Regions from separate parts of the Clostridium sp. HMP27 genome, predicted to be linked through region 2. Evidence: riboswitches for the same ligand, from Rfam matches in the RefSeq annotation. Region 2 holds a riboswitch; each other region holds the start of a gene.

What was found. Region 2 has a riboswitch for thiamine pyrophosphate ahead of thiT (energy-coupled thiamine transporter ThiT). Riboswitches for the same ligand answer to the same signal wherever they lie in the genome.
Positions count from the first base shown of each region.
Region 1: it holds a riboswitch for thiamine pyrophosphate, as region 2 does, so the genes downstream of both, tenA (thiaminase II) here and thiT (energy-coupled thiamine transporter ThiT) in region 2, are expected to answer to the same signal.
Region 3: it holds a riboswitch for thiamine pyrophosphate, as region 2 does, so the genes downstream of both, thiW (energy coupling factor transporter S component ThiW) here and thiT (energy-coupled thiamine transporter ThiT) in region 2, are expected to answer to the same signal.
Region 4: it holds a riboswitch for thiamine pyrophosphate, as region 2 does, so the genes downstream of both, thiC (phosphomethylpyrimidine synthase ThiC) here and thiT (energy-coupled thiamine transporter ThiT) in region 2, are expected to answer to the same signal.

Region 1 covers NZ_JMFY01000034.1:34,418-41,992, reverse strand. Annotated here, with positions in the region: gene DP68_RS14360 (TetR/AcrR family transcriptional regulator) at 1-426, opposite strand, end outside; gene DP68_RS14355 (aminopeptidase P family protein) at 617-1,693, opposite strand; gene DP68_RS14350 (hypothetical protein) at 1,919-2,419, shown strand; gene DP68_RS14345 (DUF5668 domain-containing protein) at 2,386-2,706, shown strand; gene DP68_RS14340 (ABC transporter substrate-binding protein) at 2,769-3,779, opposite strand; gene DP68_RS14335 (ABC transporter permease) at 3,867-4,610, opposite strand; gene DP68_RS14330 (ABC transporter ATP-binding protein) at 4,607-5,359, opposite strand; gene tenA (thiaminase II) at 5,365-6,024, opposite strand; TPP riboswitch at 6,154-6,263, opposite strand; RNA gene ssrS (6S RNA) at 6,491-6,676, opposite strand; gene DP68_RS14320 (DUF1576 domain-containing protein) at 6,833-7,575, shown strand, end outside.
Region 2 covers NZ_JMFY01000001.1:33,110-40,684, reverse strand. Annotated here, with positions in the region: gene DP68_RS00220 (MBL fold metallo-hydrolase) at 1-288, shown strand, start outside; gene DP68_RS00215 (metalloregulator ArsR/SmtB family transcription factor) at 395-760, opposite strand; gene nrdG (anaerobic ribonucleoside-triphosphate reductase activating protein) at 821-1,330, opposite strand; gene DP68_RS00205 (anaerobic ribonucleoside triphosphate reductase) at 1,330-3,450, opposite strand; gene DP68_RS00200 (DUF3048 domain-containing protein) at 3,765-4,763, shown strand; gene DP68_RS19395 (hypothetical protein) at 4,809-4,985, shown strand; TPP riboswitch at 5,047-5,150, shown strand; gene thiT (energy-coupled thiamine transporter ThiT) at 5,216-5,854, shown strand; gene DP68_RS00190 (ferredoxin) at 5,901-6,092, opposite strand; gene DP68_RS00185 (Mrp/NBP35 family ATP-binding protein) at 6,194-7,039, opposite strand; gene DP68_RS00180 (hypothetical protein) at 7,131-7,575, opposite strand, start outside.
Region 3 covers NZ_JMFY01000018.1:205,092-212,666, reverse strand. Annotated here, with positions in the region: gene pdxS (pyridoxal 5'-phosphate synthase lyase subunit PdxS) at 1-772, shown strand, start outside; gene pdxT (pyridoxal 5'-phosphate synthase glutaminase subunit PdxT) at 774-1,343, shown strand; TPP riboswitch at 1,427-1,536, shown strand; gene thiW (energy coupling factor transporter S component ThiW) at 1,687-2,181, shown strand; gene DP68_RS10130 (hydroxymethylpyrimidine/phosphomethylpyrimidine kinase) at 2,244-3,110, shown strand; gene thiM (hydroxyethylthiazole kinase) at 3,148-3,975, shown strand; gene thiE (thiamine phosphate synthase) at 3,987-4,613, shown strand; gene DP68_RS10115 (TIM barrel protein) at 5,408-6,226, opposite strand; gene DP68_RS10110 (M3 family oligoendopeptidase) at 6,543-7,575, shown strand, end outside.
Region 4 covers NZ_JMFY01000018.1:307,137-314,711, reverse strand. Annotated here, with positions in the region: gene DP68_RS10665 (methyl-accepting chemotaxis protein) at 1-1,245, shown strand, start outside; partial or broken gene DP68_RS10660 (amidophosphoribosyltransferase) at 1,509-1,688, opposite strand; gene thiC (phosphomethylpyrimidine synthase ThiC) at 1,824-3,137, opposite strand; TPP riboswitch at 3,222-3,327, opposite strand; TPP riboswitch at 3,466-3,567, opposite strand; gene DP68_RS10650 (helix-turn-helix domain-containing protein) at 3,698-4,042, opposite strand; gene DP68_RS10645 (flavodoxin family protein) at 4,301-4,936, shown strand; gene DP68_RS19600 (hypothetical protein) at 5,049-5,201, shown strand; gene DP68_RS10640 (peptidoglycan binding domain-containing protein) at 5,286-6,671, opposite strand; gene DP68_RS10635 (VTT domain-containing protein) at 7,108-7,350, shown strand; gene DP68_RS10630 (phosphatase PAP2 family protein) at 7,503-7,575, shown strand, end outside.

The DNA of each region.
Region 1 (7,575 bases), on a different contig from region 2:
AATACCTCCCTCTATGCATCCCCTAAATATTTCCTTAATATGAACATTAAATTCACTGGAACTTTTTTGAAAAATATTAAGTACCTTTTCTCTCAACTCATCTGGGGGAAACATTACGCTTCTAAGTAAAAAAATTGTTCTTTGCTTGTCCTTTATATAGGCTGTTACATAATGCCTATATATATCATGTAATATATCCTTATACGATTTTCCCTCACTGCTTATTATGATGTCTTTAACTTCTTTTAATATTTCATCCCAGCCTTCTGTAAATACCTTTAAAAAAAGTTCTTCCTTTGAACCAAAATGTGCATATAAAGCTGCAGGCGTTATTCCCAAGGATCTTGTAATATCTCTTACAGAGGTTCCTGAATATCCTTTCTTTGAAAATAACGTTATTGCTGCTTCTTTAAATTCAACTGACAACTGTATCATCCCCTAACTTAACAAACGTTTATTAATTTATAATAATATAATTTTTTCCAGATTTCAATATATTTCTCAATAAATTTTCTTAAAAATTATGCAATTCAAAAATAATTGTAATTTATAAAAAAAGAAGCTTGCATTTGCAAACTTCTTCTAGTTTTCATATTTAATTAATAAAAATCATAGTTTATTCTATTCTTTGGGCATCTTTTGTAAATCTATTTAGCACTTCACAGCTTTCCTCCGTTACTAATACTAAATCTTCAATTCTTACTCCTGCTTCTCCTGGAAGGTATATTCCCGGTTCAATGGAAAATATCATACCTGGCTCTACTATGTCTGTATTTACTGATGACACATCCCCTAAATCATGTACATCTATACCTATAGAATGACCTGTTCTATGAGTAAAATATCTACCATAGCCTTTGGATTCTATATAATCTCTTGCCGCTTTGTCTATATCACAAAACCTAACTCCTGGTTTTACCATACTTATAGCTCTTTTATTAGCTTCTAATACTATATTATATATTTCTTCTGATTTTTCAGGTATGCTTTTATAAAATACAGTTCTAGTCATATCTGAACAGTATGATTTATATTTACATCCTATATCTATGATTACGCAGTCCCCTTCTTTTACCCTTGAGTTATCACCTTCATGGTGAGGATCTGCTGCATTTGCTCCATAAGCTATAATTGGTTCAAAGGAAAATCCATCTGCTCCTATTTCCTCATATATCTTTAATAGTCTTTGACCCATTTCTTTTTCTGTTAATCCTTCAGGTATTATATTTATAAGTCTTTCTATAGCTTCATCATTTATCTTTGAAGCCTTTCTCATAAGTTCTCTTTCTTCTTCATCCTTTTTCATTCTTATTTCATCTATAATATTTGATCCATTTATATAACCCTTAGCTGCATTATGCTCCATTAATTTCAATAAAAATTTAGCCGGCCAGTTTTTATCTATACCAATTACCTGATCCTTATTTATATAATTAGCTAAAAGTTCTATACTATCATCTGTATCTTTAAACCAAACCTTTTCCACTCCTAAGTCATCATATACTGGAAAAAGTTCATTTATAAGCAGCTTATGATTTCCAGCTAAGTTTATGTAAAGTGCAAGCATTCTCTCTCCTGGATGAATCCATTTTCCTGTTAAGTAAAATATAGAAGATGGATCTGTTACGATAAGTTGTTGTATGTCTTTTTTCCTCATATCATTCAATACTTTTTCTAGTCTATTTTGTTTCATTTCTTAATGCCCCCTTAGTTAATTTATACTTTTAGTTTACCACAAAATATTATTATCAATTACATTAATATACCATTAATTTTATTTTCTATAATAATTCTAATAATTCCTTCTACAAGCTTATACTGAATAAACTTAAGAAATTTTTAATATTTATATTTTCTTTTATTTAAGAATTAAGTCTTATAGTATTGATTAGAAAGAAAATTTTAAGGAGTTGTTAAAATGCAAAATAATAAATCTTTAGCAATGCTATTTTCATTAATGCCTGGGGCAGGTCACATGTATATAGGGCTACAGCGAAAAGGAATTCAAATTATGGCATCATTTTTCTTAATAATTGGGTTAAGCGACTGGCTTCGTATTTCATTTACTATGTTTTTAATTCCAATAATTTGGTTTTTTAGTATATTTGATGTTCGAAAGCAATTGATTTCTGATAAACCTATTTCAGAAGATGAAGGCATCAACTTTGTATGTAAAGGTGATGAAGTAAAATTAATAGCTTATGGACTTATAATAATTGGTGCTTTATCTATGATAAACAGAGTAATATTTCCATCATTAAATATATATCTAGATATGAGAATTGAAAATTATATAAGAACATCTATAGCTTCTATTTTATGTATAGGTATTGGAATAAAGCTTCTATCAGGTAAGAAAACTAAAAAAACTGGAGGAGATAAGCCATGCGCCAATGGACAACAGGATCTTTTACCTTAGGAATATCTTGTATATTTCTTGGCATAGTTCTTTTTTTATCTCCTTCTCAAGATATACTAACCCTTATAAGCTTTCTTAAATGGTGGCCAGTACTTTTAATACTCTTAGGTACAGAACTTTTAATTTCAAACTCTATGTGCCTCTTTTCCTCAGAAAGATTTAAGATAAAAGGTATTAGTATCTTTTTAATACTACTAATACTTTGCATTTCTGCAGTAAGCTGCATACTTGTAAGCTTACCACAGGACGCTTGGATAAGTATTCAGCACTCACAAAATACCTTTTAATAAAATAAGCAGTAAGTAGTTATATATTATATATACTGCTTACTGCTTATTAATTATATATACTATTTAGAAAGTAAGTCTACATAAAAGTCCTCTGCTTTTACTTTTTCTTTAAGCATTCCCTTTTCATATAACCAGTTCATATTGTCTTCCCAAACTTTCTTATCTTGAGTGGAAAATGGACTATCTTTTAACTCCATCTTTGGAAGTAAAGTATTCATACTTTCCTTTTCTACAGCTTCTATAAGAGGAAAATTATCCTTTTGTTGATTCTTTAATAATATACTTAATGCCTCATCTGGATTTTCCTTTGTAAAATTAAATCCTTTTTTGCATGCCTTCATAAATTTCTTTAAAGTTTCAGGCTTTTCTTTTAATGTATTATCACTTGTAACAAAAAGTAATTCATAATAGTTAGGTACTCCATACTTAGATGGATCAAAATAATTTATTTCATGTCCTTCATGTTTCATAACAGGAACTTCATGATTTATAAGTCCCCCAGTTGTTGCATCAACTTTTTTTGTAATCATCGCAGATAAAAGCTCAAATCCTACGTCTATTACCTTTACTGAATTTGGGTCTCCCCCATCTTCTTTCACCATTGTTTTAACATATTCTGTATTTAATGGATTCCCTGAAAATCCTATAGTTTTCCCTGATAGGTCCTTAGGAGAATTTATCCCCTTCTCTTTTAAAGCTATTATTACATTTAGAGGTGATTGCACTATAGATCCAATAGATTTTACAGGCACTTTTTCATTAGCTCTTGCAATTATAACATCAGGTTGATAGTATATTCCAACTGTTGCTTTTCCTGCTGCTGGTAGTGATAGTGGATCTGTAGGATTAGATGGAAATTTAATATTTACATTTAATCCTTCTTCTTTAAAATATCCCTTTTCTATAGCTGCATATATGAAACTATGTACTGCATTTGGGTACCAATCAAGTACTAAATCCACCTCTTCTAGCTTATCTGCCTCATTTTGATTAGATTGTTTACTACTACATCCTGTCATTACTAAAAGTAAAAATGCTAATAATAATGATAAATACTTTAACTTTTTCATAGTTTACTCCTCCTTTTAGGCTCTTAAAAATATGTTATCATCTAATTGATTATTTTTTTCAAGATACCTTAAATATAAAAATAAAGGTTATTCTCTATAAAAATCCCCTATTATTTTATTTTCTAAAATATTAATTATCCAAACTAAGACTATTGCTACAAGCGATAAAATCATTATTGGAGCAAAAACTGCCGCACCATCTAATTGAGTCATCATTCTTTTGCTAAAATATCCAAGTCCCGATTGAGCTCCAAGCCATTCTCCAATTGCAGCACCTATTACGCTTAAAGGTACAGCTATTTTTAGTGCCGAAAAGAAATATGGCAGAGCATGAGGAAATTTCAACTTAATAAAAATCTCCTTTTTACTTGCTCCAAAGGTTACCAAAAGCTCTTCCATTTCCCTTTTAGTAGAACGGAAGCCATCATAGGTATTTACAACTATAGGGAAAAACGTAATAAGTATAGTTACTACAACTTTACTCCAAATGCTGTATCCAAACCAGAGTACAAATATTGGCGCCAATGCCGTTATCGGTATAGTTTGAGTTACTACTAAAATAGGATATATTGCTTCTTCAATTCTTTTATTTAAACTCATAGCTATGGCTAGCATAACTCCTAAAACTATTGATATTAAAAGTCCTATGAAAGTAACTAGCATTGTAGCAGGAAGATGCACTAAAAAAAGAGGTTCCCTAAGCTCCCAAGTTTTCATTAAAACTTTAGTAGGAGATGGAAGTATAAACATTGCATTTATATATCGTGCAATAATTTCCCAGGTAATAAAAAAGAAAATTCCTACAATTGCTGATGATTTATATTTCTTCATAGCTCTACCCTCTGCTTTAATTCATTTATAAGTTCTTCTTTTATCTCAAGTATTTCCCTATTGCTTAAAGCATGTCTATCTCTTGGATAATTAAGAGGAACTATAACTTCCTTTAACCTTACAATAGGCTTTTCTGATATCACAAATATCCTATTAGATAAAAATAAAGCTTCTTCTACGTCATGAGTTATAAACAAGATAGTCTTTTTTAAATTAATCCATTGACTTAGAAGCCATTCCTGCATAGAAACCTTTGTAATAGCATCTAAGGCACTAAAAGGCTCGTCTAGAAGCATTACCTCTGATCCTGTAAGTAATGTTCTGATAAAAGAAACCCTTTGTCTCATTCCTCCCGATAGATCCTTTGGATGTTTATCTTTATACTCATTTAAGCCAAAAATCTTTAAATATTCCTCTGCCTTTTGTCTAGCTTCTTTAACATTTCTAGAACCTACTTCCATCGGTAATGAAGCATTTTCTAAAATCGTTCTCCAGGGTATTAATAAATCTCGTTGGGGCATGTACCCTATATGGCCATGTAGGTCTTTAATATTATTACCACCTAATAAAATATCTCCACTAGAAGCTTTTTCAAGTTTTGAAATCAATCTAAAGATTGTACTTTTACCACAACCACTAGGCCCTATTATACTTACAAAATCTCCTTTATTTATCTTAAAGTTTAGATCTTCTATAAGAGTCTTTGAATCATTTTCATATTTAAAGTTCACATTAGAAAACTCTAACATACTGATTACATCTCCTTGTTATAAGCCATGTCCCAAAACATATACTCATATTTACTTGTGTTCACAAATATTTCCTCTAGCTTTTCAAGCTCCCCTTTTGGTAGATCCTTTGCCAGGTCATCTACTAAGTCTATTACCCAGTTAGTTAGCTTTATATAATCCTCTGAAATATATCCTCTTATCCATTCTCCATAGAACTCGTGATCTACAGCTCCTGGAATTTTACTTAACTGTCTTCCAATCTCTAAATAACTCCACATACAAGATAATAATGACACAGTAAGATCTGCTAAAGTTCCTCTTTGAGATACAGAAAGCATATAATTAGTATAGGAAATATTAGCAAGGGATGCCTTTGTATCTCTAATTTCCTCCTGAGTAATTCCAAGTCTTCTCATATAAGATCTATGAATACTCATTTCGCCATTTAATATTCCATTTACCATAGTGGCAAATCCTTTCATTACCTCTTCAGTATCAGCCTTAACTATACCCAGAGCATAAATTTTTGCATAATCAATAAGATAAATATAATCTTGAATCATGTAAAATTTAAATTTGTCCACATCTAAAGTTCCTTGTCCTATACCATCTACAAAAGGATGTTTGTAATAAGATTCCCAAATATCTTCAACACTCTTGTATAAACTTTGTGAAAATTTCATTATTAATCCCTCCATTGCTCCTTTTAGTCGTAACACTTAATATTGTAAGACTAATAATTTTAAGGATCTTAGAAAAATAAAAAGGTACAAATCTACAAAAGAGATTTGTACCTATATCCTCAAAATATATGTATATGTAAAACCTCTTCCTACGCTGGAATTATCCAGTTCAGGTTAAAAGGGTCTAAGAATTTCGTTCTTACTCTCAGCCAGCAACACCAGCCCCCCCGGGATTTTTTATGCACTTGTTGTGTTTCACAATATGTAATACTATTAAAATCTAATCTTACATAAACTGCTTTTCACCTTAATCTTACAAAGTCATATTACCACAATAGCTTAAAAATGCCAAGACTTTTTTAAGTGATTAATATTAGAAACATAGCTGGAAATTTTTATTCATACAAAAATAAGAGATGACTAGTGTCATCTCTTATCATATATACTAATCTAATTATAATCAAAGAAAGTATCCAAAATACCGCTGCCCTAATTTTGACACCTATCTCTCCGATAGGTGGGTGTCCTCACAGATGCTTTATAGACCTTGCCATTTACGTTGGACTTATGAGTCAATTCACATCTAAATGTTGAACTCCCTTTTAAGTAATGTAGGTTCAAAATAAGAGCTTCACAAATATTTCAGAAATAAGGGATTAACCTTATGAAATTATTATATCAAATATCATCTAGATTGCAATAGGGAATTTAAGGTTGATAAAATTCTATTAAATTTATGTAAAGTATACATAAGTTTTTCAATACCAAAATATTATAGAACACTTAAAATTTCATTGGAGGTGTTCATTTGGAGGTTGTCGCTATTACAAAGGATTCTATAGATATTGGAAAAGAAAGAGTTTTAACTATACTTAGTTTATTTCCATTATGCCTAATCATCTTAGCTTTTATATTTGATAACCCTAAAAACATATATAAAGGACTTTATAGAATAGTTGTAAGTCCCGACATACTATTGACGGATTATATATCAGTTGGTGGAATTGGAGCAACATTTATAAATGCAGGTGTTTTAACCTTAGTAAACATTTTTATAATATGGAAATTAAAATTAAAAGTTAATGGCGCATTAATTGCATCTGTATTTACTATTATGGCCTTCTCGTTTATAGGAAAAAACTTATTCAATGTCTGGCCTATATATTTAGGAGGATACCTCTATGTTAAGTATCAACAAATAAATTTCAAAAACATAGTAGTAATAATGATGTTTAGTACAGCTCTTGCCCCAGTAGTAAGTGAGATAAGCTTTGGATTACATGTATCTATAAAATTAGGTCTTCCTATTGGCATACTATTTGGAATACTAATAGGATTTGTAATAACACCACTATCATCACATCTTATAAAAGTCCATGATGGATATAATCTTTATAATATAGGATTTACAGCAGGCCTCATCGGTTCTATAATAACCTCTGTACTTAGAGGTTTTGGTCTAATAATTAAATCAACAGAAATATTATCAACTGAATATGACTCATTTTTAAAGCTGCTTCTCATTTCCTGCTTTATACTCCTTATTTTCTT
Region 2 (7,575 bases):
AGTAAAGATGAAATTATTTCCCTGGGAAATATCGATATCCTGCTGATACCTGTAGGAGGAAATTACACCATTGACGCTAAAACAGCTTATGAACTTACAAAATCCTTAAAAAGCCGTATAATTATACCCATGCATTACAAAACTCCTGCACTTTCTTTCCCACTAGATGGCGTGGAGAACTTTTTAACATTTATGAAAAATGTAAAAAAGTCAAATGACAACTTTATAAATATAACTGGAGACATTTCTGACATGACCAATGAAGTCTTCATATTAAATTACAAATAAAAGGGGCTGTCGCATTAAGAAATTAAACCTCAATATATTGTTTTAGAATTTAAAAATCTAATACAATATATTGTAGCTTTTATTCTTTGTGCGACAGCCCCCTTTTTTAATTATGTTCTACATGCTCTAAAGAAGCATTTAGTATATGCTCTATATGTTCATCATCAAGAGAATAATAAACAACCTTACCTTCTTTTCTAAACTTAACAAGCCTTGCAGCCTTTAATGTTCTAAGTTGATGAGATATAGATGATTGACTCATATCTAAGAGCTCTGCTATATCACAAACGCATAATTCCTTTTTTAAAAGAGCATATATGATTTTTATTCTAGTATAATCCCCTAAAACCTTGAATAACTCCGCAAGTCCCATAAATGTATTATTATCAAGCATATCCTTTTTTACACATTGCACACAATCGCTATGTATTTCACAGCATCCACAAACTTCTATATCTCTTGTGTCTTTCATTTTTTCACCCCTACAAATGAAATTCGTTAATATGTATTATATATGTTTTATATTAATACTTCAAGGAATGAATAATATAACTTCCCTTTTTTCAAGTGATTTTTTAACATCTATTATTCGCTGATTTGAAGATCCCTTATACTTTAATTTTCTGTCCTTCTTGCCTTCTTCAAACCTTCCATCTACCAATATATCTATTTGATTTAGCAATTCCATCCACTGTTTATTATTAGATATATCATTTGTAATCTCTTCAAAGGTAAATCCAGTGTAACACCAAATGTTTAAGTCAAGTTTTCTTATTTCACTAGCCAATCTTGATAAAACCTGTGCTTGCTCAAAGGGTTCTCCTCCAGAAAAAGTAACTCCTTTAACCACTGGAATATTATTTTTAATTCTTTGAAGAACTTCCTCTATTAAAACTTTATCTCCGTAGTCATAATCCTGCATAGCTTCATTATGACAACCCTTGCATTTATGGTTGCATCCTGAAACATATACCACTGACCTCAACCCTTCTCCATTTGTAAGTGAATTATCTAAAAAACCTGCTATTTGCAAATAGTTCATTATAAATTACCCTTATTGTAAAATGAAATATGATTAGTATGAGATAACCTGTCATTTCTTTCAGCTACTTTTCCTGCTCCAAATCTTTCATCTAGACTTAAATATCCTGTAACTCTAGAAATCCCTTGAATATTTTCACTACCACATTTAGGGCAATTATCTTCTTCATTATTTAAATAAGTTCCGCATTCCTTACAATATTTAATATGAAAGTTTATCCCTAAATAATTTATATTAGTATAACTATAAGCATAGCTTAAAATATCCATTATTACATCTTCTGTTGGGTAATCATCTAACTCTATATATGTTATATGCCCGCCATTGCATATTGCATGATAAGGCGCTTCTATATCTATTTTATCCTTTATAGATATTGGAAATCCAACTGGTATATGATAACTGTTTGTATAGTACTTTTTATCTGTAACTCCCTTTATTTCTCCAAATATCTTTTTATCCTGTAATACAAATTTGCCACTTAAACCCTCTGCTGGAGTTGCATAAGCACTCCAATTCAATTTTGTCTCTTCTGTAGCTTTGTCTGTGAAGTTTCTTATATATGATATTATCTTTATTCCTAGCTCCCTTGCATGCTCACTTTCACCATGATGATGTGAAGTTAAGGCAATTAATGTCTCTGCAAGTCCTATAAACCCTATTCCCCAAGTACCTTGCTTTAATATTGGTTCTATAGAATCATCAGGAAGCAATCCTTCTGAGCCCTTCATAAGTCCCTGCCCTGCTACAAATGGAAGATCCTTGACCTTTAATCTCTTAAGTATCTCATATCTATGGATTAATGATTCCTTAGCTAATTCTAATCTACCTTGTAAAAGTTCAAAGAACTTATCTAAGTCACCCTTTGCAAGTATCCCTACTCTAGGTAAATTTATAGTTGTGGGTGCAATGTTCCCTCTTCCCTTTACCTCTGCTTCTCCATTTATATTTGATTGAACTCGAGTTCTACATCCCATAGTTGCTGGAATATATCCTTGATTATAGTATTCAAGATTAAAGTCTGCATCTATATTCATAAAAGTTGGATTCATTCTTTTACTTGCTACTTTACATGCAAGTTTAAATAGATAATAGTATGGATCTTCCTTCTTTTTATTTACTCCATCCTTTACCCTAAATATTATATTTGGAAATACTGGTTGTTCTCCATTACCTAATCCCTTTTCATACTCCAAAAGGAATATTTCGCATACTAATGCTGCATCATCATTTTCTGGTATTCCTATATTAATTGAACTAAATGGAACCTGGGATCCCGCACGAGAATGCATAGTGTTTAGGTTGTACACTATACCCTGCATAGCCTGCTCTATGGTTTTTCTAAGCTTCTTATGTACTATAGAATCAATCTTATCTTCATCCATACCATATTCCCTTAATTCTCTCGCGATCTCCTGTCTAGTATAATCTACAAATACTCCCATATCATTATCAAAATTAGGATGAGATTGCCCACCGAACATATCATTTTGTGTGGATTGTAATAATATACATGAAAGCTCTGCTGCTGACTCTATTCTCCTAGGAGGTCTTATAGTTCCATATCCTGTATTAAACCCTCTCTCTAAAACTTCTCTAGTAGGTATATGTAAACAATTTGTTGTCAAATTGTAACTATCAAGATCATGATAATATACATCTCCATTCTCATGTGCTTTAGCTAAATGTTTAGGCATACTTGCAAGATTATGCCACTTATTTGACTCACTAGCTATTCTTAAAAGCTTAGATGAGAAGTTATTTCCTACATTGGCATTATCTCTATCGGTTTCCACTCCAATTTTTTCTATAGCCTTCATTAAATCTGACTTTATTTCACGTATATTTGTTCTTTCTCTTCTATAATTTGAATATACAAAACCTATTTCTTTATATTCACTTCCAACTAAAACTTTTTCTACTATGTTTTGTATTTCTTCTACAGTAACTTCTTGAACTTCTCTTTGCTCCAAACTAGAAATTATCTTTTGAGTTAAATCTATAAACTCACTTTCTCTTATTTTATATCCAGTTTCCTCTGCCGCTCTCTTTATGGCACTTGTAATTTTCATAGAATTAAAAGAGACCTTTCTTCCGTCCCTTTTTACAACATGTAGCATACACATAATCCTCCCCTACTATATATTGCGCAAACACTAACCCATTATACTATGCAAAATGTTTTTATACCAGCTTATAAAACCAGTTTATAAAAAGCTATCTCCATGTTTAACTCCTTCTTCTTATATTTTTTACTGTTATTCTAATAATAAGTTTATTATTTTTTAAAAGAGAGTTATTTGCAGTAAAATCACTTAAAAGTGAATAATTAACATTAAATACGCCTAAATATAAGGTTTATAAGTTTGATTATAAAATCCATAAAATGTAAAATTATTCTAAAATGAATTTATTTTATGGTGGGGGCGGTATTATGAAAAAGCTTATATCTTTTATTTCAATAATTCTTATACTTTTATTATCAAGTTGTACTCAAAACACTAAAAATATCCAAGATAAATCAAAAGATAACATAGTTGAAAAGGCAGAAAAATATATATCGCCTTATACTGGAGAACAAGTCTCTAAAGATGCCTTGAATAATATTCCCTTTATGGTTATTGTAGAAAATTCTAAGGATGCTCGCCCACAATCTGGCCTTGTAGATGCTGATATAGTATATGAAACCATGGCCGAAGGAGGAATTCCAAGATTCATTGCCTTATTTCACAAAAATAGTCCTGAAAAAATTGGTCCAGTTCGAAGTGCGCGACCTTACTTTTTAGACTTATCTAAACTTCATAAATTACCTTTTGGACATTGTGGATATAGCGAAGAAGCTAAAACTCAAATTGAGACTGAAAATTTGCCAAGCTTAAATGAATTTATATATGAAAAGTATTATTGGCGGGATAAGTCTAGAAAGTATGAACATAGCTTATATACATCCACAGAAAATATGAGAAATTTAATTTCAGAAAAAAATCTTATAGCTAAACCTACATCAACTTATAATTTTAATAAATCCTATTGGGAAAATTCAAATCTTGATAGTTCTAGTTCAGTTACTATAAAAGTAAATAAATATTACAATACTTCTTATATACTTAAAGATGGCTTATATGTTAAATATATGGATGGTACCCCTTCTGTAAATAGAGACAATAATATTCCTATACAAGCAAAGAATATCGTTATTCAGCTTACAAACATAACACTTCAAACTGATAATTTACATGTTGATATACGACTAATTGGTGAAGGAGATTGCCTAGTTATAAGCAACGGTAAAGTAGTTAAGGGAAAGTGGAAACAATCTAGCTTAGATTCCAGTACAGAGCTTCTAGATAATCTCGGAAATCCTATCCCTTTAAATATAGGAAATACTTGGTGGCACATACTAGATAAAAAAGCAAACATTAAAATAAAATAATTTACTTAATTATAGGCAATACTAACTAAAAAGGAGGTATTGCCCATGAAAGGTCGGATAATAGATTTAATAGGCTCAGATGCCCTAGTTGCTTTAGAAGATGGTACTACTATGGAAATTAACAGACTTACGTTATCTGAGCATATAAAGCTCGGAGATATGGTAAATGTAGATCCTAGTCCCCTTCATCCTGGAAATGATAAACTTGTAGACTTCTTTTAATAAGTACAACGTTCTTGAAAATACATATATAATACTATATAATAAGTTATATAAAATTAATAAACCGTGCTAGAGGTGCCGAACTCGGCTGAGAAATGATTTAGTCATTAACTCTTATCACCTGATCTGGATAATACCAGCGTAGGGAAGCAGTCTCGACTCGCTTTATAAGGTATTCCAGTGCTGGAATACTTTTATTTTTTATATCCTTTAGCACAAAGGAGGCTATTATGAAAACTTTACAAAGTGGAATCTTAGAATTATCTAAGTATCCTCTAACCTTATTAACCCTTGCAGGAGTAATTTTAATAATACTGGTATTTATAAGACTTAAGAAGATTACCTTAACCGTAAGAATAATTTCTCAATTAAGTATTGGTCTTGCATTATCTGTACTCCTTAATTTATTTAAGATCGCAGAATTACCTAGCGGAGGAGCTATTACATTAGGTGGAATGGTACCTATTATTCTTCTTTCATTATTTTATGGACCTGAAATAGGATTTCTAACTGGTTTTATGTATGGTATATTAAGCTTAATTTTAGGACCTTATATCCTCCATCCTGTACAGGTATTATTTGATTATCCTTTACCATTTATGGCACTAGGTCTTGCAGGCTTTTTTAAAGACAAAAAATTAATTGCCACAGTTATAGCTGTATTAGGAAGATTTACATTCCACTTTATTTCAGGTGTGGTATTTTGGGGAAGTAATGCTCCAGAGGGAATGTCACCTTATTTATACTCCCTTATATACAATGCTTCTTATTTAGCAATAGATGGGTTAATTTGTATTGTAATACTTACACTAATTCCTGTTAATCAAATATATTCCATTTTAAATAAAAATTCAATTCATAGTCATTAAATGAAAAGCATGTAATGAAAATCATTACATGCTTTTATTATTTTTATTATTCTACTTTTATGGCATTAGTTGGGCAACTTCCTTCTGCTTCTTTTGCAGCATCTTCTGAACCTGATGGAACTTCATCTACTACAACTGTTGCTTTTCCAGTACTGTCATCCATTTCAAATACATCCCCAGCTATTGCTGGACATAGTCCACATGATATACAAAGATCCTTATCAACATATGCTTGCATAATACAATTCCTCCTTTTACTTTGAACTATATATATTTTACCCCACTCGTCATTCTTTATTACTATTTTATTAAATTTTAAAATTTAAATTTTAGCAGTAGTTACTTGCTTAGCTTTATAAAATTATCTAATAATTTATCATAATCCCCATTTAATAACACAAATCTTTCCGCTTGACCGCTCTCTAAGCTTTCAGCTAAATCTAAATTTATAGGCATCTCTGCCATTAAAGGCACTCCTAAGTATTTAGCTTGCTCTTCAGCAGATTTTTTGCTAAATACTCTAATCTTTTCACTACAATTATTACATTGTACATAAGACATATTTTCTACTACACCAAATACCTTTACATCCATTTTTTCTGCCATTATTACAACCTTTTTAACTATCATGGATACCATATCTTGAGGTGTAGATACAACTACCATTCCTTCTACAGGCATGCTTTGCATTATAGTTAATGCTATATCTCCTGTTCCTGGAGGCATATCGATTAAAAGATAATCTAAATCTCCCCAGACTGTGTCTGAATACATTTGCTTCAATACACCAGTTATTACAGGTCCTCTCCATATAACCGGCTGTTCTTCTTCCTCTGTTAAAAGATTTAAGGATATTACCTTTATACCCAAAGATGTTTGGACAGGTATAAACTTTACTTCTTCACTATTTTCTACTTGATGTATTTCTGCTCGTTCTTCGTTTATGCCAAAAAACCTTGGCATAGAAGGCCCTGTTATATCTCCATCAAGTACTCCAACTTTAAATCCAGCCTTCTGCAGTTGTACCGCTAAAATACCAGTTACTGTTGACTTACCAACTCCACCTTTTCCACTTATTACTCCTATAATATGTTTTATATTTCCGTGCTTTGGCACATCTTTAGAACATGTAGATGAATTACTATTACAGCTTCCTTTGCTAGGACAACTATTGCAATCACTCATTTCTATTCCTCCTTAATATGTATTGTAAAACTTTATTTATTATAGCACTAAAAAAATGTTATAAAAACCCTTATAAAAATTATATTAATATCTAAAAGTTACTAGGTTTGTCTTTAGTTGCATTCAAATGCCAACTTCTATTTTCATAGTTTGCAACTACATAATACTGTTCTGTATTTTTTTCTTGCCTATTATAAAATGTAATTATACTCTTATACATTAACCTATTATATCCCTGGGTTTTAACTGTCATTAGCACATCATATTCTGTAGGATTAGCTTTTACTAGTTCTCCATTTATATTTTTATCATTTAACTTATTTTTAAAGTCTTCTAAATCTGTAGATAAAATAAATTTTGCAATTTCTCTATCCTCATCTAAGTTCACTCCTATTTTTTTTGTTGTTTTTGTATCCTTTATATAGCTATTTAGAGTTTCTATAAGTGAACCGTAATATATATCTGTAAAGTCTTTGGGAATCCTTATGTTCCAAAAACTTTTTATAATATCATTATCTATTCTCTTTGATACAATA
Region 3 (7,575 bases), on a different contig from region 2:
GGCTGGAGCTTGTGCTGTAATGGCTCTTGAAAGAGTACCTTCCGATATAAGGAAGCAAGGTGGAGTTGCAAGAATGTCCGATCCTAAAATGATTAAAGAAATAAAATCAGCAGTTTCAATACCAGTTATGGCCAAAGTTAGAATTGGTCACTTTGTAGAAGCTCAAATACTTCAAGCTTTGGAAATCGATTATATTGATGAAAGTGAAGTTTTAACTCCTGCAGATGAAGCTTATCATATAAATAAATGGGATTTTAAAGTTCCTTTTGTTTGTGGTGCTAAAAATCTTGGAGAAGCTTTAAGAAGAATAGGTGAGGGAGCTTCTATGATTAGAACAAAGGGGGAAGCGGGTACAGGAAATGTTGTTGAAGCTGTAAGGCATATGAGATGCATGATGGATGAAATAAGAAAAATAAAAAATGCTCCAGAACAAGAACTTATGACAATTGCAAAGGAAATGTCAGCTCCATACGAATTGATAAAATTTGTTTGGAAGGAAGGAAAGCTTCCTGTAGTGAATTTTGCAGCAGGTGGAATTGCAACACCAGCAGATGCCGCACTTATGATGCAGCTTGGCTCCGAAGGGGTGTTTGTTGGCTCTGGAATATTTAAGTCAGATAGTCCAGAAAAACGAGCAAAGGCAATAGTACTTGCAACTACTTATCATAATGATCCTAAGAGACTTGCCGAGGTTTCAGAAGAATTAGGGGAGCCGATGAGTGGAATAGACTTAAGAGATTTAACTAATAGATATGCAGAAAGAGGCTGGTAAGATGAAGATAGGAGTTTTATCCCTTCAAGGTGGAGTTATAGAACATATAAAAAGCATAAATGCATTAGGCTTTGATGCAGTTGAAGTTAAAACGTTAAAGGATATTGAAGATATTAATGGATTAATTTTACCAGGGGGAGAAAGTACTGCTATTGGCAAAATTTTAAGGGAAACAGGAATGCTTCCCAAGCTTAGAGAGAAGATACTATTAGGATTACCAGTATGGGGAACTTGTGCAGGCATGATACTGCTTGCACAGGAAATTGAAAATGACGACATAACACATATTTCTGTAATGAATATAAAAGTTAGAAGGAATGCATATGGAAGGCAAATAAATAGTTTTAGCACTGAGGATGTTATTAAGAGTGTATCAGATAATCCAATTCCGCTTGTGTTCATTAGAGCACCATTTATTGTTAGTGTGGGAGATGATGTAGAAGTACTCCATAAGTTAAAGGAGAATATAGTAGCAGCTAAACAAAATAATATCCTTGTCACATCCTTTCATCCTGAACTTACAGAAAATCTTCAGTTCCACAAATACTTTATTTCTATGTGCCAGTTCTAACTTGAATTTTTAGGAACTTCATAGGGATCAATTGACTTAATTTTTTATATATAGTATGATGTTAATGAAAATTAATAATATAGGTAATTACACAGGGGAGTTGGTAATGGCCAGCTGAGAGTAAGAAATCCATTCTTAGACCCTTTAACCTGATCTGGATAATGCCGGCGTAGGGAGTTAGATGTAGATATTGTTTTGATATTTAAGACATAAACTTCGTGGGAGTTTATGTCTTTTGTTTTTTATATTATAGAAAAATTAAAAACTACTACTTTTAAAATACTTCTAATTTTCTGCTGGATAGTACTAAAATTTTATATTATTTAAATTTAGGAGTGATTTTATGGGTACAAAAAAATTAACTTTTTCAGCACTACTTATAGCTATGGGAGTTTTACTTTCAAATTTAATTTATATTCCAATAGGAGCTTCAAGGTGTTTTCCTATACAACATTTAATTAATGTACTTTCTGCAGTAATGTTTAATTCCTACATAGGAGTAGGTATTGCCTTTTGTATATCAGTTATAAGAAATATTTTAGGAACAGGTTCTATTATGGCTTTTCCTGGAAGCATGATAGGAGCATTTTTGGCAGCGTTATTTTATAAAAGAGGCAAAAAGATTATACATGCTTTTCTAGGAGAAGTTATAGGTACGGGAGTAATTGGAGCACTTGTTTGTTACCCAATTTCTAAATTAGTACTTGGAAAAGATGTTGCAGCACTATTTTATGTAATACCTTTTTCCATAAGCAGTTTAGGAGGAGCATTAATAGCTTATGTGGTACTAACTATTATATTAAAGAGAAACATAATAAACATGGTTTATAAGCAATAACACTAAGGCTAATTGAAATTGATTAAAAAGTATTGAAAAAACTAAATGAGGAGGTTTTGTAAATGAAAAAAGTATTAACTATTGCAGGTTCTGACAGTTCAGGAGGAGCAGGTATTCAGGCTGATTTAAAGACATTTTCTGCAAATGGAACCTTTGGAATGAGTGTTATAACTGCTATTACGGCTCAAAATACTCAAGGTGTTTGGGCAGTGGAGGATTTATCATCTTCAATTATAGAGGCTCAAATAGATGCAATATTTAAGGATATAGAGGTAGATGGAGTGAAAATAGGAATGGTTTCAAAAATAGAAACTATAGATGCAATCAGTAAAAAGTTAAATGAATATAAACCTAAGAATATGGTTTTAGATCCTGTGATGATTTCAAAAAGTGGATTTGATTTACTTAAACCTGAATCAAAAAAAGCACTTATAGAAAAATTAATACCTTTAAGCTCTATTATAACTCCTAATATCCCTGAAGCATTGGCTATAATAGAAACTTATAAACAGATGTATACGGATAATCATGAGTATAGTGAATTGTTAAAAGAAGCTGAAACATTAAAGGCTATAGAAACAAGAGAACAAATGGAAACTGCAGCAAAGATAATTCATTTCATAGGGGCCCCTAATGTACTTTTAAAGGGAGGTCATTTAGCGGATGATGCTGTAGATATATTATATGATGGAAAAGAATTTCATTATTTTGAAGGAGAAAGAATACATACTAAAAATACTCATGGAACAGGATGTACCTTATCTTCTGCAATATGTTCTAATTTAGCATTGGGTTATACTTTAGTAGAATCAATAAAAAGAGCTAAGGAATATATTACAGAAGCAATTAAGCACTCATTAGATATTGGCCATGGTGTAGGTCCTACTAATCATTTTTACACACTGTATAAAAATGCAGGTATGCTATAGAAATAAAAATCTATATATAAGTTTGGAGGAAACTATTATGGGAATTAATGAAAAGCTTAATCGTATTCTTTTACAAGTTAAGGAAAAGACACCTCTTGTACATCACATAACAAATTACGTTACAGTAAACGACTGTGCAAATATTGTACTTGCGCTAGGTGGAAGCCCTGTAATGGCAGATGATGAAGCTGAAGTTGAGGAAATGGTATCTATTGCTTCGGCACTAGTAATAAATATTGGTACATTAAACAGCAGAACTATAAATTCTATGATACTTGCAGGGAAAAAGGCAAATGAACTAAATGTTCCTGTAATACTTGATCCTGTGGGGGTTGGAGCAACTAGTCTTAGAACAAAAACTGCAAAGCTTTTACTAGAAAATATACAATTTGATGTTATAAGAGGAAATCTTTCAGAAATTAAAGTTTTAGCAGGACTAAGCTCAAAGACTAGAGGCGTAGATGTAGATGTAGAAGAAAAAGATGAAATAGAAGGAAGAAAGAAACTAGGAGAAGAATTATCTAAAAAACTAAATTCTGTAATAGCTATAACAGGAAAGGTGGACTCCATAAGCTACAATGATAAAACATACTTAATATATAATGGACACCCTATGTTATCACAAGTTACGGGAACTGGCTGCATGTGTTCCTCTCTTATAGGTGCATTTTTAGGAACAGGAGAAGATAAGCATATAGCTACAGTACTTGGAGTTTTAACTATGGGCATAAGCGGGGAAAGAGCATACAAGGCTGTAACAGATAAGGATTTGGGAACGGGAAGTTTTAGGACAGCTATAATTGACAGCGTTTCAAATATCACTCCTGAAATAATTTATGAATATGCAAAGATAACTGAAAAATAAGGAGACTAATTATGAATAAGAAAAGTGTAAATTATACTTTATATCTTGTAACAGATAGAAGTTTCATAAAAGATAGATCTTTAGATAAAGCTGTAGAGGAAGCAATACTTGGTGGAGTAACATTAGTACAGATAAGAGAAAAAGATGTGGATTCTTTAGACTTTTATAAAGAAGCTCTAAAGGTGAAGGAAGTATGTAAAAAGTATGACGTTCCTTTAATAATTAACGATAGAGTTGACATTGCATTGGCTGTAGATGCTGATGGTGTTCATGTTGGGCAAAGCGATTTGCCTTGCAGTATAGTAAGAAGTATATTAGGTTCAGAAAAAATTATAGGGGTTTCAACATCTAATGTTGAAGAAGCTCTAAAGGCACAAGAAGATGGAGCAGATTACGTAGGAGTTGGGGCAGTATTTCCAACTACTACAAAGGATGATGCAGATAGCGTAACCATAGAGGAACTTTCAAGTATAAAGAAAAGCTTAAACATTCCTGTAGTAGCTATTGGAGGAATAAGCGAAAATAATATAACAAAGTTAAAGCCAGCCAATATAGATGGAGTAGCTGTTATATCTGCAATACTTGGGAAAGAAGATATTAAAAAGGCTGCGGAACAGTTAAAGAGCTTGATGGAATAGTTCAAACTAAAAGGATATTATGACATTTTTAATGTTAAATCTTCCGTATGGGTTCTGCATTTAAGAAAGCGTTCACTTCGCAAAGAAGCTATAATATCTCTCAATTTAAAATACCTAAATTTTCTAAACTCACTACCGTTCAAACAGTAGAAAATTCTTAACGGTGCTTTAAATTGAGAGATAAAGAGCTTCTAATTGCTTGTTCAATGCTTTCTACAATACAGAACTCATACTAAATTTAACATTAAAAATGTCTTCATCTACACTGCTGCAGTAAGGAATTTCGCTTTGGCAAAAGTTCCTTTAAAATTGGTTCTCATAAAAGGGCTGATAAGCCCGCAGACCGATAGGTAGGGAAATATTAGATACAATTTTTTTATTAAGAACCTTTTATCATACCCTCATATCTTTAGCTTATAAATTTAAAATTTTATTTCGTACAAGTTCTTGTCGCCCATAGGGCTGCCTCCCTAAAAGACGTTTATGTGCTAAGTGCTAAATAATTTAGAAATTCAGTTAGCTGAATTTCCTCCTTTAGCAGGTAAGCTCAATGATATTTTTAATATTGAATAATAGTATGGGATTTATATTGTAGAGAGCATTGAGTAAGTATTAAAAGTTCTTTATTTCTGAACTCAAAATATCGTTAAGAACCTTCTATTGTTCGAGCAGAGCGAGTTTAGAAGGTTTAGATATTTTAAGGGCAGAAATATTAGACCTTTTTTACGAAACGAACGCTTTCCTAAATATAAATCCCATACGATAGATTCAATATTAAAAATGCTATATTTTTTCTAAAGGCTTTCATAAAAGCTTTTTAAAAGCAGTGCATCCTTTTCAAGCATAGGGCTTTCACAAACCACACAGCCTTTAATATCAAAGGTTTTAAAGGCTTTTAAGCATTCTTCAAATTTAAAATCACTTTCTAAAAATGGAAGGTGATTTTTTTCGCCTTTTTCTCCGTAGTTTATACCTGATATATGTATATGCATATCTTCTAAGGCTTCGTAGCCAAGTTCATTCTTTATATGTTGAAGTACCGTTGCAAAGTCATCATAAGTCTTTAAGCTGCCGTTATATCTTGCGTGTAAATGGGAAAAATCAATGCAAGGTTTACAGGTTTTAACTTCTTTACAAAGAGCTACATTTTCTTCAAGGCTTCCAAATTGGGTGCCTTTTCCGGTGGTTTCAAGTCTATAATCCACTCCAAGGTCAGGAAGTTTTAATAGGTTCTCTTTAATGGTATTAAAGGTTTCTTGTTTACTGTCCTTTAAATAAAATCCAGGATGAAATACCAAACTTCTTCCTTGTACTTTTAAAAGAGCTTCAGCGCCTTTTATTATTCTCTCAAGAGACTTTTCTTGTTTTTCATCTTCATCAGCATTTAAATTTATATAATAAGAGCCATGTGCAGAAAGATAAAAGTCATTTAAAAGTTTTGAATTTAAAACTTCATCTTTATTTTTATCTGTGATATTTACAGAACGCACAAAGGGGAGTTCCATTGCATCAAGTCCTATGTTTTTTAAGTATTCTATGCCAGTTTTATAAGTAAATTTCATACCTTCTTCGCCTATAGGCAGGCCAGATATTCCGAATAATAATTTATCCATAATAAAGCACCATCTTTCTTGAATTATATTATATGACTATCAAACAACTTCATTTAGAGATCATATTTAATAATTAATATTATTCAATTATAATAGTTAATTGTCAAGTGTATAAATAGTAATATCACGGCTTGGATTTTAATAATTATATTAGCTTTAAGGGCAATCCAATTGTTGAAAAATACATTTCCGAAAATATATAAATTAATCCTTAATATGGTATAATACTATTGATTTATATGAATTATGGTGCATATAATTGCATGTGAAAGTGAAAATACTAAGAAAATAATACACATTGAAGGGATGGAGTACTATGAAGTTTAGTGAATTTAAATATGAAAGACCTAATATAAAAGAAATTAAGGGAAAGTTTAATATTCTTCTTGAAGAATTTAAAAACAGTGATACTTTAGAGAAACAAAATAAAATTATGGAAGATATAAATAAATTAAGAAGTGAATTTGAATCTATGGCTCAAATAGCTGAAATAAGACATACCATTGATACTACAGATAAGTTTTATGAAGAGGAGCAGGACTTCTTGGATATCAATATGCCATTATATGAAGAGGTTATATCAGATTATTATAAAGCTCTTACATCCTCTAAGTTTAAGGAAGAGCTTGAAGCAAAATGGGGAACTCAGCTATTCGATATAGCAGAGCTTTCAATTAAGACCTTTTCTCCCGAAGTGATTTCAGATCTTCAAGAAGAAAATAAGGTTTCTAGTGAATATACAAAGCTTCTTGCATCAGCAAAGATAATTTTTGAAGGAGAAGAGAGAAATTTAGCTCAGATGGCTCCATTTATGCAATCAAAGGATAGAGAAGTAAGAAAAAGGGCATCAGAGGCAAAGTATAAGTTCTTTGAGGAACATGAAAAAGAATTTGATAACATATATGATAGGCTTGTGAAGATAAGGACAAGAGTAGCTAAAGCTCTAGGCTATAACAACTTTGTAGAGCTTGCTTATGACAGGATGCTTAGAACAGACTATAATAAGGATATGGTGAAGAATTTTAGAAAACAGGTAGAGGAAAGTATAGTACCTGTATGCCAAGAACTTGTAGAAAAACAAAGAAAAAGACTTAGCTTATCTAATATGAGTTATTATGATTTAGATTTTAAATTTAAAACTGGGAATGCGAAACCCCATGGTGATGCAAATTTTATGGTGAATAATGCAAAGAACATGTATAATGAGCTCTCCAAGGAAACAGGAGAATTTTTTGACTTTATGGTAAATGGAGAGCTTTTGGATTTAGTAGCTAAAAAAGGGAAAGCAAGTGGAGGGTACTGTACTTATATAAGCGAGTATAAGGCTCCATTTATATTCTCAAATTTTA
Region 4 (7,575 bases), on a different contig from region 2:
AATTATCTTTATATTACTTTAATGATACCGTCAAAGGAATTATGGGTAAGTGTTTTTTACTTTATAATAATAGGAGCATTATTTTTAGATAATAAAATGAACATATTGTCTATAATCATAGGTTTAATATGTCAATTTATAATATTTAAATTTAATCCTTCAATTTTGCCAGATGATCAGGTAATTATAAGAGAGCTAATAGTAAGAAGTATAGTTATAACACTTATTTCTGCTGGAATTTATATTTTTACACTTTTTGCTTCCATGTTACTTAAAGATGTAGAAGCTAATGAGGATATGCTTAAAGAAAAAAATGATAGGATTTCGGGTTTATTTATTAAGATAGCTGAATTTTCAAATAGGTTATTAAAATCAAGTGATTTGTTATCAACTATGCTTGAAGAAGAAACTAATTCGATTCAAGAAATTGCTAACACTAGTCATGAAATAAGTGTAGATTCAAAAGAAATGTTAGATAAGTCATATAAAAGCAAGGATAGTCTAGAAATATTATTAGATATAAATAAAATGGTATCTTTGAAAGCTAAGGAGACTAAAGAGGTTTCTATAGACTTGGTTAGAGTTTCTAATGATAATGAGGAATCTTTAAGAAGTGTACTCTTTATTATGGAAGGCATAATAAAGAGTATAGAAGCAACTTATAATGCTATAAGAGTTTTAGAAGAAAGATCAGGACAAATGGATGAGATATTATCTGTTATAGGTAGCATTTCAGAGCAAACAAACCTACTAGCATTAAATGCTAGTATTGAGGCTGCAAGGGCAGGGGAAGCAGGTAGGGGATTTGCTGTTGTTGCAGATGAAGTTAGAAGACTTGCAGATAATAGTCAAAAGTCATTAAGTGATATAAGTACTATTGTCAATGAATTTAAAGAAAAGACTAATCAAGTACAAGGACTAATGGAAGATAATAATGACAAAATAGGTGTAGGAAATAAATTTCTTAATGAAACGGTTTCTAATGTAATTAGTATGATTGAAGATTTAAAGTTGTCTGGAGAAAATATAGATGAAATTAATAAATTAACAACTAACTTACTTAATGAAACAGAAAATGTAGTGGTTCTCAACTCTGATATAGTTGGAAAAACACAAAATACTATAAATATGTTTAGTACAGTAAGTGATTCAGTAAGTGAAAGTGCAGCTACAAGTGAAGAAATAGCTACTAGTGCTGAAGAATTAAAAAATATAGCTATTGCAATGAATGAATTAATTAAATAACTAGTGATTTTCAAAAGGGTTGAAAAACTATTATTACATAAGATAGCTTTTCAACCTTTTAAGATGCATCAAATATAATAAAAATTACTTAATTGCGATATATCAAAATAATCCCCAAAAGTCTATGAAGTCTCATAAATCAACACCCACAATATATATTACATAAAGCACTTTAAACATGCACTTTTTTTATGATCTAAAGTGCTTAAAAAACCATCTATGCCTATATATCCTAAACTATTTACTTCGATAAAGCTTCGTCATATAAAATTCTTTTTAATAAAGCCTAAAGTATAAGGTATGGATGAGACTTTAGAATATCCTAAAGCAGCAGGGGTGCCAGAGTCAGGCACTCCTATTACAATATCAGCTTCTACAGGACATTCTTTAAATAAGATCTCACCAGCTTTGAATCTTGAGTTATAAACACTAGTGCCATCAATCATATCTAAAACGCAGCTTTCTGAGCATTTATAACAGTACTTTCACCAAAGGCAGAGTATCGTACATGGCCTATGGCAGAAAAACCATTTATACTTTGTATTTATCAACATCATTTATTTGCATTTCATCACTTCCTAGTTATCTTCTCTTAAAATATTGATATCTTTTCCCTGCATTATTTTATTCATATTTCTCATGGAACACATTTTTCCGCACATAGTACAACTGTCCTCATGCTCAGGAGAAGATTCTTTTCTATATCTTCTAGCTTTTTCTGGGTCAATAGAAAGCTCAAACATTTTGTCCCAATTAAGTTCTTGTCTTGCTTTACTCATTTCGTTATCCCAGTTTCTAGCACCAGGAATATTTTTGGCTATATCGCCAGCATGAGCAGCTATCTTTGAAGCAATGATACCTTCTTTAACATCCTCTAGATTAGGTAATCTTAGATGCTCTGCCGGAGTTACATAGCATAGAAAATCAGCTCCACAGCTAGCAGCTAATGCTCCTCCAATAGCACTTGTGATGTGGTCATAGCCAGGGGCTATATCTGTAACTATAGGGCCTAATACGTAAAATGGAGCACCATGGCAAAGCTTCTTTTCAAGCAGCATATTTGCTTTAATTTCATTTAATGACATGTGCCCAGGACCTTCTATGATAACTTGAACGTTCCTTTCCCAAGCTCTTAAAGTTAATTCGCCTAATACCATTAATTCTTTTATTTGGCAGGCATCGGTAGCATCATTGATAGAACCAGGTCTGCAGGCATCTCCAAGACTTAAAGTTAAATCGTATTTTTCACATATATCTAATAATTCATCGTAATATTCATAAAAAGGATTTTCCTTGTTATTAAGTTCCATCCAGGCATAAAGAAGAGAACCACCTCTTGAAACAATGTTTGTAAGTCTTTTATTTCTTTTAAACACATTTGCAGTCTCTCTATTTATACCAGCATGAATAGTTACAAAATCTACACCATCTCTTGCGTGCTTTTCTACAACATCTAAAAATTCCTTTGCAGTAATATCCTTTAATTCTTTATCATAAAATCCCACAGCATCATATATTGGGACAGTTCCTATCATAGCAGATGATGAAGTAACAAGTCTTTGTCTAAATTCTTCAGTTTTTCCAAAGGAGCTTAAGTCCATTATAGCCTCAGCCTTCATGTCTAAAGCTAGCTGTACTTTTTTCATTTCTTCATCAATATCACAGCAATCTTTTGATATACCTAAATTTACATTTATTTTTGTTCTTAAGCCTTCTCCTATACCTTCTGGATCTATGGATTTATGATTCTTATTAGCTGGTATAGCAACTTTCCCTTCTGCAATAAGCTTTTTTAAAACTTCTATATGCATATTTTCCTTTTTCGCTACTATTTCCATCTCTTTTGTAATAATACCTTTTTTAGCTGCATCCATTTGAGTTGTATACATAATTTGAACTCTCCTTTATTATTTAATTATTTTTGACAAAAATAAAATGCAAGCCTATATAGGGCTTGCAACAAGAATACGAATGTATAGTTGAAAAATGCTCCCTACGTTGGAATTATCCAAATCAGGTTATGAGGGTCAGAGATAACATCTCTTTCTCAGCTTATCAATATAAGCTCCCCTTGCGCTAGACGTCTTCAAAAAATAACTAGCAGGGTTTGTTTGTATTTTTGAAAAGGTCCAATTATTAAATTTTAAAAATAAATTAAAAAGAAGCTTTACCATACGGCAAAGCTTCTTACAAAATCATATTATAAAAATCAATTATAATAATAATCGTACATAACTTCCCTACGGTAGTACTAACTACGTCAGGTTCATAGAGTTAGATTAGTAAAATCTTCTCAGCCAAAGGGCACCCCTAGTTAATTATAATTATATTTATTTTTTATGTAAGTAATATATTACTTTAAACTCATTATAATGCTGAAGTGATACTATGTAAAGAATTTTTTAGAATAATTATTCAGTGCTTCTTTAATAGTATATCTCAATTTAATAAATTATTGATCACAATCACTGTCTAAGTGAGGATAATATTTAATAGACCAATCTTCAATTTCTTTAATAATCTTGGTAAGTTCTTTTCCCTTATTAGTAAGATAATATTCAACTTTAGGAGGAATTTCAGCATAAATTATTTTGCTTATTAATTCATCATTTTCTAATTCCTTAAGTTTTTCATTTAATACCTTTTGACTTATTCCTTTAGTTATTCGCTGAAGTTCTAAAAATCTTTTAGGTTCATTATATAAATGACATAATAAAACGGCTTTCCATTTTCCTCTTATAAGATCCATCGCAAAATCTAGTAAACATATATATTCTTTTTCATTATAATGTATCATTAAGGTACCTGCCTTTAGTTATTTTGTGAATAGGAGAAATATAAAATTAAAAAACATATTATAGTTATATTATATACTAGAAAAATTATCAATAAAAATTTATAACATAGCGTAAATATACATATTACAATAAATCTTACCTGAAGGTAAGTCATCTAACAAAAAAGTGCGTACTTGTTAATTAAATTACCGAGCCATATAATAATCCCATAAGCACAAAAGATTATAAATATAAAGGTTTATATGGAGGTATGTACTATGAAAGTAATTGCTTTTAACGGAAGTCCTAAAAAAGATGGGAATACCTATGAGGCTATAAAAGCTGTGGCTAATGAGTTAGAAAAAGAAAATATAGAAGTAGAAGTTATCCATGTAGGAAACAAAGTAATACGTGGATGCCTAGCTTGTGGTGGATGTAGTAGAAATATGAATGAAAGATGTGTTATAGAAAATGATGAAGTTAATGAATGGATTCAAAAAATGAAAGAAGCTGATGGAATTATTTTAGGATCGCCTGTACATTATTCAGCTATAGCAGGAACCATGAAATCATTTTTAGATCGAGCATTTCTTGTAACATCAGTAAATAGCGGAATACTTAGACATAAGGTAGGAGCTAGTGTTGTTGCAGTTAGAAGATCAGGAGGGGTTCCAACTTTTGACCAATTAAATAACTACATTAACTATTCAGAAATGGTGATGCCTACATCAAATTACTGGAATGTAGTACATGGTACAGAACCAGGTGAAGCAACTCAAGATGAAGAAGGAATGCAAATTATGAGAGTTTTAGGTAAAAATATGTCTTGGCTTATGAAATTAATTCACTCTGGTAAAAATAATATAGAAGAAAATCAAAAAGAAGATAAAGTATTTATGAATTTTATAAGGTAAGGCTTGTACATGATTATTAAAAAAATAAATATATTAAATTCATATCTTCATCATCACTTCATAATTCAGATTTAGAATATTTATATAGAATTTATGAGGAGAGGATAAAGATATGAGATTATTAAAGATTTTATTTAGTAAGAAATTTAGACAAGAATATTCCCAAAAGCTTGTAAGTGAATATAATAAAACAAATGATATTGTTGAAGAGATATATACAGCAGCAATAAATGAATGTAAAGAGTTAAAAAATAAGGCTGCTTAATTTTAAAGTTCTAATTAATAATAGCAAAGAAGGGCTATCTTGAAATAATTTTTAATTATTTTGAGACAGCCCATTTGAGTTAAATTAATAATAGCAAATAATTGGAGTTCCTGCTTCGATATTGTTGAATATTGCTTTCGCCACATAGTAGGGAGCATTTACACATCCATGAGAACCATTTGTTAAATATATATTTCCACCAAATGTGCTTCTCCAATTTGCATCGTGAATACCAATGCCTCCGTTAAAAGGCATCCAATAACTTACAGGTGCGGCATAATCGGCTCCTCGGAGGACAGTATCCTTTTGTTTATATTTCAATTTATAAGTACCTGAAGGTGTTGAATGGTTGCTACTTACATTTCCTGTAACAATACTTCCATCTACAATAAGAGAGCCGCTTTTGTAAAACCATAGATATTGCTTCGATAGATTGATTTCAACATAAGTATTTCCAATATCATTAATGCCATGAGATAGTGCAGTTTGATTGTACACTGGTTTTTTAGTTATAGATTTTGCATTCTTTACAGCTGCAATTATGTCCTGCACTTCTTTAGATTTGTTAATTGACCACCCGTAATCACCACCACTAACTGATATTGGCTTTCCTGAAGATGTAATAAAGTTTCTTGTGCTGCCTAATGTATCATAAGTTTTTGCCAAAGTATCTATATAATTTTTAACTTTTACTTCATCAAATGTTACTTTCAAATTTTCATCCACATTAATCCAGGCATTTATTATATTACCATCTAAAGTTTCCATACGCTGACCAAAAGTATAGGTGATTTTTGTAGACGTGTATTTATCAAGCATATCTTTAATAGTAAGTATTTCTTTAGAATTTGAAGTATACTGAGGTTTTTCATAACAATTTATTGATTCTAAATTTATTCTTGTTTCTCCTTTGAGAATTGCATCTACAACGTGATTATATAAGATATTTTTATTGACTTTATTTCCACTGATTTCTTTAACAATTTTGTATCCATTATCTGAATACTTAAAATTAGGATTTTTAGGTTCGATTATGTTATTAGCATTAAAGCAAGAAAGATTATCTATAGATTTTTTTAATAAATCTGCATCGTATGAAGCTACTTCAGATAAGTCAAAGTTTGTTTTGTTAAAAACTCCATAAATCCATTTAAAAGGATTTTGACTATCTTTTAAACTTTGAAGTTTAGCATCGGGATTATATTTTAAAGCAACATCAGCTGATTTAATTTCTTCTCTTAAACCACCGCGTCCTTCTAATATAAGCGTATATCCTGCAATTTTATCTGCTAACTCTTTATTTGCCTCTTGCATAGTATTCGCAGAAACATTAGTGCAGTTAACTGAGGAGCCAAAATAAAAGCGATTCATAAAATATACGGACATAGCTAAGTACATACTAAGTAAAGTTGTAAAGAAAATAACGATAAGTATCATGATTTTTTTGAGTTTATTTTTGGGTTCCCCCATAATAATTAATCCCTCCACATGATTATACAAGCTAAAAAGAATTCCTTTGATAACATGAAGAACGTGTCTTTTTAGCCACTCATTTTATAATATGTATCAGTAGGGATATTGCTCCTAAATATTTAACTATTAGAAATAAGAATATTTATACATTAAATTTCTTAATAAATCTTAAGATTTTTCTTAATAAACATTAATGCTTTTCTAATGAGGTTTTAATATTTCAGGCTTAAAATATAGATATAAATTAGCAGGGAGATGGAATGAAGATGAATAAAATAATAACTTTAAGATTAATTATATTTATATTTTTAAGTTTAATCTTTATAACATTTAAGGCTTATTTGGAATTGGGAGTGGCATTAATATCAATTTTATCATTTTGTTATTTTTCTAGACAAAGAAGCAAATGATTATATAAAAGAGAGATGTAGTTATGGTGAATAACATTGAATTTAAAAACTTTGTTGTTAAGAATGAAATTGTTATTTTAATAGGATTATTTATTTTGCCTATACTTCCAGATGAAGTTATTTGTGTTGGAGCTGGAATTAGTGGAGTTAGTTTTAAGAAATTTATAATCATAGCTGTACTTTCTAAAATAATTACAATACTTGCCTATTCTCAATCGGTGCAGTTAACCAGTTTAATATTAATTTTAAATTTAAGGGAGAAATAATAACTATCATAGTAAAATTAAGATTTTCTTAAGTTATTTTTCATTTTATAACTAAAACATCATTAAAAACTATGATAGAATTAATATATATAATATAATAGTTAATATGTTTTTAAATTTAAATAAAAATATAGAAAGGAAGTGATTACTGTATGATAACTTATTTGCAAATTATTGATAGAAAAATGTTGAATTTATTAAGCAAAAGAATAAGATGTAAAGTAC